One region of the Streptomyces sp. NPDC091282 genome, then DNA from elsewhere that is predicted to be linked to it. Evidence: riboswitches for the same ligand, from Rfam matches in the RefSeq annotation. Region 1 holds a riboswitch; the other holds the start of a gene.
The links. Region 1 has a riboswitch for S-adenosylmethionine ahead of thrC (threonine synthase). Riboswitches for the same ligand answer to the same signal wherever they lie in the genome.
Positions count from the first base shown of each region.

Region 1 (4,619 bases):
ACCCGGTCCATTTTTGTCACTCTCACCTTCAGAGTGCTAACGCCAATGATTAGCACTCGCCCATCGAGAGTGCAAGGCGCCCTCGCGAAGCGGGGGCTCGTTCAGGGGTGGTGGCGGGGTCACGCGCGGGCGCGGGAGCCCCGGCAGGACCGGGGGCGCGGCACCTCGATGTCCGGAGCATGCCAAAGGGCTCGTAACCCATGACTCCCCATGGGATACGAGCCCTCCGACAAGAAAGAAGAACGACGCTGTCAGTCGGCGCGTGCTTCAGCTGGTCGCGAGCCGGACCATGTCCGCCTGCGGCCCCTTCTGGCCCTGCGAGATCTCGAAATCGACCCGCTGACCTTCCTCCAGGGTGCGGTAGCCGTCCATCTGGATCGCGCTGTAGTGGACGAAAACATCCGCACCACCGTCGACCGCGATGAAGCCGTACCCCTTCTCCGCGTTGAACCACTTGACGGTGCCCTGAGCCATGCCTAACTCCCCTATTACTGGCCCTTGCACAGATCCACACTTCGCGGATCCGGGTCAGACCTCACTCCCCAATGGTTGGGGGCGTGCGCCGGAACGCGTCGACCGCGGCTGAATGTATCTGCCCAACTGCCGTCTGCAACAGGTCAATCGGACGAGAATTCTGGACGGGAAGGGTCCGGAATGTAGTGAGAATTCGGCTGAATTCAGGGCAAGTCGGGCCATATAAAAGCCACAAAAGCCGCGTAGAACCCGCACACTTTGGCTACTTCTTGGCAGCCTCGCGGTATCGAATACAGGGCTCCCGACCTGGAGATCGGGATCGCGTTCCCCAACTGTACCGCGCTCAACCACACAGAATTGCCCCCTCCGCTTCTCTCACGGAGGGGGCAATCGGATGAACACTCGGTGATCGGCCTTACCGAAGGTAATGTTCGGTCATTCGATCAGCCTGTCAGCGGGACGGCAGGTCAGCCGCCGGCCACCGCCGGAATGATGGAGACGCCGGCCCCGTCCGGGGTGGCCGTCTCCAGGCCCTGCTCGAACCGCACATCGTCGTCGTTGACGTACACGTTGACGAAACGGCGCAGCTTGCCCTCGTCGTCGAGAACACGGCCGGCGATGCCGGTGTGGTTCTTCTCCAGGTCGGAGATGACCTCGCCGAGGGTGCCGCCTTCGGCACTGACTTCGGCCTGGCCACCGGTGTAGGTGCGCAGAATGGTGGGGATGCGAACGGTGACGCTCACGGGTGAACCTCCGGTTGGGGCGACGCGCTGGAATGTATAAGGCTGACTCAGGCGAGCCCGGCTTCACGGAACGAATCGAGAGTGGGCCGGATGGTCGCCGTCAGCCCGGTCCCCGCCACGGCGTCCAGCGTCTTCAGTCCGTCACCCGTGTTCAGTACGACGACCGACTTCGACGGATCGATCTGCCCATTCTCGATGAGCTTCCTGGTGACGCCGACGGTCACCCCGCCGGCGGTCTCGGCGAAGATTCCCTCGGTCCGCGCGAGCAGCTTGATCGCGTCGACGACCTGCTCGTCGGTGACGTCCTCCACCGCACCGCCGGTGCGGCGCGCGATGTCCAGGACATAGGGCCCGTCGGCCGGATTGCCGATGGCGAGGGACTTGGCGATCGTGTTCGGCTTCTGCGGCCGGACCACGTCGTGGCCCGCCTTGTACGCCACCGACACCGGCGAGCACCCCTCGGCCTGCGCACCGAAGATCTTGTACGGCCGGTCCTCGACCAGCCCGAGCTTGATCAGCTCCTGGAGCCCCTTGTCGATCTTCGTGAGCTGCGAGCCCGAGGCGATCGGCACGACCAGCTGGTCCGGGATCCGCCAGCCGAGCTGCTCGCAGATCTCGTACGCCAGGGTCTTGGAGCCCTCCGCGTAGTAGGGCCGCAGGTTGACGTTGACGAAGCCCCAGCCCTCACCGGCCGAGTCGCCGATCAGCTCGGAGCAGAAACGGTTCACGTCGTCGTAGTTGCCCTCGATGCCGACGAGCTCGCCGCCGTAGATCGCGGCCATGACGATCTTGCCCTGCTCCAGGTCGTGCGGGATGAACACGCAGGAGCGGAAGCCGGCCCGCGCGGCGGCGGCACCGACCGCGCCGGCGAGGTTGCCGGTGGAGGAGCAGGAGAGCGTGGTGTAGCCGAAGGCACGCGCGGCCTCGACGGCCTGGGCGACGACCCGGTCCTTGAAGGAGTGCGTCGGGTTGCCGGAGTCGTCCTTGACGTACAGGCCGCCGGTGACGCCCAGCTCCCTGGCCAGGTTGTCGGCCTGGACGAGCTTGGTCCAGCCCGGGTTGATGTTCGGCTTGGTCGCCACGTCCGCGGGGACGGGCAGCAGCGGCGCGTAGCGCCAGATGTTCGCGGGACCCGCTTCGATGCGCTTGCGCAGTTCCTCGGTGTCGTAGGCCGAGAAGTCGTACGCGATCTCGAGCGGGCCGAAACACTCCTCGCAGGCGAACACCGGGCCGAGCGGCACGCGGTGACCGCACTCGCGGCAGCTCAGCGCGGTGGCGGGTCCGAGGTCGACGGTCGCGGGGTCGGTGGTGGTCGCAGCAGTCTGCACAGCCATGTGAGGCGAGGCCCTTTCTCCTCATCTTCCTCACGACGCATTTCGCCGTGAGACGGATTTGGCACCTTCCCTAGCCGGGAGCCCCGCGAGTGATCGACAGCGATCAGCGAGAGCCGACTGGAGGGTTGCCGGGGCTTCATCGGGCCGTATCCCTCTGCCCCTCTGGATGAGCGGTATGCGGTTGTCAACGGCCGGTGACCCCAGGACATGCGATGGTCATCGGCGTTGTTCAAGACTGTAACCGAAGGCCAGGACAGTTGAGATAGTCGTCCGAACCGCGAGATGGGTCACACCTCGCAGTGTGATCGTGACAGTGAGGAGCCGCTGACTGTGCTGGAAGAAGTCGAGCGCTGGCTGGCCACCCGCTCCTGGTCCATGAGCGAACGTCCGCTGCACCGGATACTCGCCGCCAAGCAGCGCACCGGTCAGACCGTCTCCGTCGTGCTGCCCGCGCTCAACGAGGAGGAGACCGTCGGTGACATCGTGGCGATCATCCGCCACGACCTGATGCGGCAGGCGCCGCTCGTCGACGAGGTCGTGGTCGTCGACTCCGGTTCCACCGACCGTACGGCGGCGGTGGCCGCGGCGGCCGGTGCCCGGGTCGTGCACCGCGACACGATCCTGCCGCGCATCCCCGCCGTCCCCGGCAAGGGCGAGGTGCTGTGGCGCTCGCTCCTGGTCACCACCGGGGACATCGTCTGCTTCGTCGACGCCGACCTGAGGGAGTTCTCCTCCGACTTCGTCATCGGGATCGTCGGCCCGCTGCTGACCGACCCGGACGTGGACCTGGTCAAGGCGATGTACGACCGCCCGCTGGCCGGCTCGGCAGGGCAGGGCGGCCGGGTCACCGAGCTGATGGCCCGCCCGCTGCTGAACATGCACTGGCCGCAGCTGGCCGGGTTCGTCCAGCCGCTCGGCGGCGAGTACGCGGCCCGCCGCTCGCTCCTCGAACAGCTCCCGTTCCCGGTCGGCTACGGCGTGGAGCTGGGCATGCTGGTCGACGCCCTGCACCTGGTCGGCCTGGACGCCCTGGCGCAGGTCGACGTCGGGGTGCGCAAGCACCGCCACCAGGACGGCCAGGCCCTCGGCCGGATGTCCGCCGCGATCTACCGCACCGCCCAGCTGCGGCTGGCCCGCGGCCATCTGATCCGGCCCGCCCTGACCCAGTTCGAACGGGGCGAGGACGGCTTCGAGCCGCGCACCTACTCCGTGGACACCGAGGAACGGCCGCCGATGGCGGAGATCACCGAGTACGCCGAACGCCGGGTGGCGTGACTTCGACGTACGGCCGTATACGGCGGCGCGTCGGACGTGACCGCACGTTTGAGCGTTTCCGGGCCGGGCTAGGTTGAGGCGTATGTCTTCCACCGGCGGTGCTGAGGTGCTGGTCGCGTCCAACCGCGGCCCGGTTTCGTACGAGATGCGCGACGACGGTTCGCTGCACGCCAAACGGGGCGGCGGCGGCCTGGTCTCGGGTCTGTCGGCGATCGGGCCGGACGCGGACGCGGTGTGGGTGTGCGCGGCGCTGAGCGACGGCGACCGGGAGGCGGCGCGGCGGGTCGAGGGCGGCCGGCTGCCGGCCGGGGACACCGGCGGGCAGCAGGTCAGGATGCTCGACATCGCCCCGGACGTGTTCTCGGACGCCTACAACGGCATCGCGAACTCGGCGCTCTGGTTCGTGCACCACATGCTCTACCAGACCCCGTTGGAGCCGGTCTTCGACGCGGAGTTCCGGCGCCAGTGGGCGTCGTACCAGGCCTACAACCAGGCGTTCGCGGAGGCGCTGGCGCAGGAGGCGGGCCAGGGCGCGGTGGTCGTCATCCAGGACTACCACCTGGCGCTGGCCCCGCGGATGCTGCGCCGGCTGCGCCCGGACCTGCGTATCGGCCATTTCTCGCACACCCCGTGGGCGCCGCCGGACTACTTCCGGCTGCTCCCCGACGACATCGCGGCGGAGCTGCTCGGCGGGATCCTGGGCGCGGACCACGCGGCGTTCCTGACCCGGCGGTGGGCGGACGCGTTCGTGGCCTGCTGTCACGCGGTGCTGGGCCCGGGTATCCCGGCGGCC
Region 1 is NZ_JBIVUX010000006.1:43,784-48,402, reverse strand. It holds gene ACIQOE_RS27355 (cold-shock protein) at 268-474, opposite strand; gene ACIQOE_RS27350 (MoaD/ThiS family protein) at 942-1,217, opposite strand; gene thrC (threonine synthase) at 1,265-2,551, opposite strand; SAM riboswitch class I at 2,570-2,724, opposite strand; gene ACIQOE_RS27340 (glucosyl-3-phosphoglycerate synthase) at 2,882-3,826, shown strand; gene ACIQOE_RS27335 (trehalose-6-phosphate synthase) at 3,909-4,619, shown strand, end outside.

Region 2 (4,619 bases), on a different contig from region 1:
CCGAAGGGCCCCCGTCCGGGGTACGGACGGGGGCCCTTCGCCGTGTCCGGAGCTGGATAGGGTAGGCCCCGAGAACCCTTTTCCCCGGACGACGATCAGGAGCGGCTTCATGAGCGCTGTGACCCCCGCTGGAGGCGACACCGCGGCGGGCCGTTCCTGGCCCGAGGTGCTGAACGCGCTGCTCTACGGCCAGGACCAGAGCGCGGACGCGACGGCCTGGGCGATGGACCAGATCATGCGCGGCCAGGCGACCGACGCCCAGATCGCCGGCTTCGTCGTCGCCCTGCGCGCCAAGGGCGAGACCGTCGACGAGATCAACGGCCTGGTCCGCACGATGTACGCGCACGCCAACGTCATCGAGGTGCCGGGACGCACGGTCGACATCGTCGGCACCGGCGGCGACGGCGCCAAGACGGTGAACATCTCCACGATGTCGGCGCTGGTGGTGGCCGGCACCGGGGCGAAGGTCGTCAAGCACGGCAACCGGGCCGCGTCCTCCGCGTCCGGCGCCTCGGACGTGCTGGAGAAGCTCGGCGTCAACCTCGACCTGACCCCGCGGCGGGTCGCCGAGGTCGCCGAGGAGGCCGGCATCACCTTCTGCTTCGCGGTCAAGTTCCACCCGGCGCTGCGGTACGCCGGCGCGGCCCGCGGCCAGCTGGGCATCCGCACGGTCTTCAACATCCTCGGCCCGCTGACCAACCCCGCGCAGGTGCGGGCCCAGGCGGTCGGCGTCGCGGACCCGCGCATGGCGCCGGTCGTCGCGGGCGTCTTCGCCGAACGCGGCAACTCCTCGCTGGTCTTCCGCGGCGACGACGGCCTCGACGAGCTGACGACCACCGCCACCTCCCGGGTCTGGATCGTCCGCGACGGCACCGTCACCGAGGAGAGCTTCGACCCGAGGGACGTCGGCATCGGCCTGGTCCCGGTCGAGGCGCTGCGGGGCGGCGACCCGTCGTACAACGCGGAGGTCGCCCGCCGGCTCCTGGACGGCGAGTCGGGCCCGGTCCGCGACGCGGTCCTGCTGAACTCGGCCGCGGCGCTGGTCGCCCTGGACCCGGGCACCGGGACGCTGGCCGGGCAGATCCGCGCCGGCATGGACAGGGCCGCGGAGTCGGTCGACTCGGGTGCGGCCAAGCGGGTGCTGGAGCGCTGGGCGGCGGCGACCCACCGGTAGCACCCGGCCGGCCGGAGACCACACGCCGGCGCCGCCGCTTCCGTCCCGTCATCCGGACAGAAGTTGCGCGCCGGCGATCATCTCCTCTACTTTTCCCTTCAGGTCATGAGTGACAGTCAAGAGGCCCCGGCCGACTGTCCGGCAACCCTCCGTCCGTGGCGGGGTGCCCCGGGTGAAGACCAGGCCGTGGGCAGCGAGGTCCGCGGCAAGCGCGGATCCCTCTGACACCAGGGATCCTGGTCATCGAGGGAGTCTCCCGTGAGCAAGCGAATGCGCTAGGGCGCCGAGCCCCCCTTCCGCGCACCTTCCCGCACCCCTTTTCGCCTTCTTCTTTCCTCTCACGGGAGTTCCGCCATGTCCGTCTCCACCGCTGTCTCCGCCCAGTCGGTTTGTGCCCCGCTGCCCGTTCTGGGGCGTGATGTCACCGTCCCGCTCGTCACCGGCGGCGAAGTCGCCTACGCCGCCCTCGACTACGCGGCCAGCGCCCCCGCGCTCCAGCGGGTCTGGGACGACGTGGCCGCGTACGCGCCCTACTACGGCAGCGTCCACCGCGGCGCCGGCTACCTCTCCCAGCTCTCCACGGACCTCTTCGAGAACGCCCGCAGGACCGTCGCGGAGTTCCTCGGCTGCCGCCCCGACGACCAGCTGGTCTTCACCCGTTCGACCACGGACTCCCTGAACCTCCTGGCCCGCGCCCTGCCCGCCGGCTGCCAGGTCTTCGTCTTCGAGACCGAGCACCACGCGAGCCTGCTGCCCTGGCAGGACGCCCGGGTCAGCTACCTCGACGCCCCGCGCACCCCGGGCCAGGCCGTCCGGACCCTGGAGCGCGCCCTCGCCGAGCGTGACCCGCACGGCCCGGCCCTGGTCTGCGTCACCGGCGCCTCGAACGTCACCGGTGAGCTGTGGCCGGTACGGGAGCTGGCGGCCGTCGCGCACGCGCACGGGGCCAGGATCGTGCTGGACGCGGCCCAGCTGGCGCCGCACCACCCGGTGAGCGTCCGCGACCTGGACGTCGACTGGATCGCCTTCTCCGGCCACAAGCTGTACGCGCCGTTCGGCTCCGGCGTCCTGGCCGGCCGCGCCGACTGGCTGCGGGCGGCCGAGCCGTACCTCGCGGGCGGCGGCGCCAGCCGCAGGGTGACCCGGCGCGAGGACGGGGGAGTGGCCGTGGAGTGGCACGACAGCGCCGCCCGTCACGAGGCGGGCTCCCCGAACGTCATCGGGGCCTATGCGATCGCCGCGGCCTGCAAGGCGCTCACCGAGGCGGGCTTCGAGACGCTGGTGGCCCGCGAGCGGCACCTGATCGCCAAGGTCCGCGAGGGCCTCGCCGAGGTCCCCGAGGTCCGCGTCCTGTCCCTCTTCGGCGACGACGCCCCGCGCGTGGGCGTGCTCTCCTTCGTCGTCGAGGGCTGGAACAGCTCCCACTTCGCCGCGGCCCTCTCCGCCGAGTACGGCATCGGCGTCCGCGACGGCCTCTTCTGCGCCCACCCGCTGGTGCGGACCCTGCTGGGCTCCGACCCCGGAACCCAGGGCGAGTGCGGGGCGCCGGAGGCGGCGCCGGGCGAGAAGTCCCTGAACGCGATCCGGGTCAGCTTCGGCGCGGGCACGCCCGACGAGCACGTGGAGCGCTTCGTCACGGCGGTCCGTGAACTGGTCGCCGACGGCGCGAAGTGGTCGTACCGCACAGAGGACGGCCGCTGCGTCCCGGCGGTCTGATCAGCGCCCCCTCGGGGGCGCGGGGAACTGCGCGACAAGCCCCCACCGGCCCGCAGGGTGGTCCACCGCGGGTGTGCCGTGGCCTCTCGCGCGCTTCCTCCCCCAGCCTTCGGCCGGGGGCGCCCCCAGCGCCCTGACGGGGCCTAGGACCTGTCTGACAATTCCCGTCTGCCGCGCGACGCCATGCACGCACTCTCGCCGCACCGGGCGCAGACCCGAGTACGTCCAGTACGAGGGTCTGCGCCCGGCACGCCGAGAGCACGCACCTGACGCCGCGCGGCCGCCCTCCGGGCGACGACGGGAATTGTCAGACAGGCCCTAGCTGTCCAGGCCGATCGCGAACGCGGCCTCCAGGTCGTGCTGGGAGTACGTGCGGAACGCCACGTGCGTGTCCGTGCCCTCCACGCCCTGGATCTTGCTGATCCGGCCCGGGATCACCTCGGCCAGGTCCTCGTGCTCGCGCACCCGGACCATGGCGATCAGGTCGTACGTACCGGTGACGGAGAAGACCTCGCTGACGCTGTCCAGCGCGGCGATCTGTTCCGCGATCTCGGGGATCCGGTCCACGCTGGTCTTGATGAGGACGATCGCGGTGATCACGGCTGGTTCTCTCCCTCGGGAGCCGGAGCTGGGGCGGCCTTCACTTTAGTCGCACGCCCGTACCGCACCCACGCGTAGCCGAGGCCGAGCCCGAAGCCGACCACGTGGGCGAGATAGGCCACGCCGGGACCGGAGGGCGCCTGGTTCAGGGCGAGCCACTGCAGGGCCGCCCAGAAGGGGAGCACCACCCAGGCCGGGAACCGCAGCGGGAGGAAGAAGAGGAACGGCAGAAGACTGGTCACACGGGCGCTGGGGAACAGGTAGAGGAACGCTCCGAGGACTCCTGAGATCGCTCCGGACGCCCCGACCAGCGACTGCTGGGACGAGGCGTTGGCGGCGGCGTAGCCGAGCAGCGCGAGGTAGCCGCAGACGAGGTAGAAGAGGGTGAACTCCACGCGGCCCATCCGCTCCTCGGTCATCGTCCCGAAGACGAAGAGGAAGAGCATGTTGCCCAGGAGGTGCACCCAGCTGCCGTGGATGAACAGCGCCGTGGCCGGGGTCAGCAGCTCCCGTGCCGGGCCGTCGAACAGGTCGGCCGGGACCACTCCCCAGCGCCGGAAGTACGCGCGCTGGGCGGCCGCCAGGGCGTCCCCGGTGCCGTAGGAGTGGTTGAAGCCGGACGCCGGGCCGAGCAGGAAGATCAGGCAGCACACGGCGATCAGGGTGTACGTCATGGGGGCCGAGGTGCCCCTCAGGCTCCGCAGGGTCCGCACGGCCGTCGGGTTCCAGTTGCCGATCATGGACATAGAGCATGGCGTAACCGGACGCACTGGTGCAGATCGCCTCGCCGCCACGGACGGGGCCGCGTCGAGTACGCGCCAGGCCGTAGGGTAACGAGCCACACGCGTCGGGACGGCGCGTCACGGACACTAGAAGGAAGCGAACAGTCACGATGACGGTTCCCCTGCCGACCGCCACGACGCGGTGGCGCTGCACCCTCTGCGGCAACCTCACGCGCTTCGACGTGACCCGCTCGTCGAAGGTCGTGGAGTACGTCCACCTCGACCTGGCCGGTGAGCCCAAGGTCGAGGAACGCGAGGTGGTCAGTGAGACCATCGAGTCGGTGCGCTGCCGCTGGTGCAACGCGGTGGACCAGGTGGAACTCGTGGACAGGCCGGGCGCCGACTCC
Region 2 is NZ_JBIVUX010000001.1:414,765-419,383, reverse strand. It holds gene trpD (anthranilate phosphoribosyltransferase) at 110-1,174, shown strand; SAM riboswitch class IV at 1,276-1,392, shown strand; gene ACIQOE_RS01960 (aminotransferase class V-fold PLP-dependent enzyme) at 1,529-2,890, shown strand; gene ACIQOE_RS01955 (Lrp/AsnC family transcriptional regulator) at 3,209-3,490, opposite strand; gene ACIQOE_RS01950 (rhomboid family intramembrane serine protease) at 3,487-4,230, opposite strand; gene ACIQOE_RS01945 (hypothetical protein) at 4,383-4,619, shown strand, end outside.
Region 2: linked by a shared signal. The riboswitch ahead of ACIQOE_RS01960 (aminotransferase class V-fold PLP-dependent enzyme) and the one ahead of thrC (threonine synthase) in region 1 are both predicted to bind S-adenosylmethionine.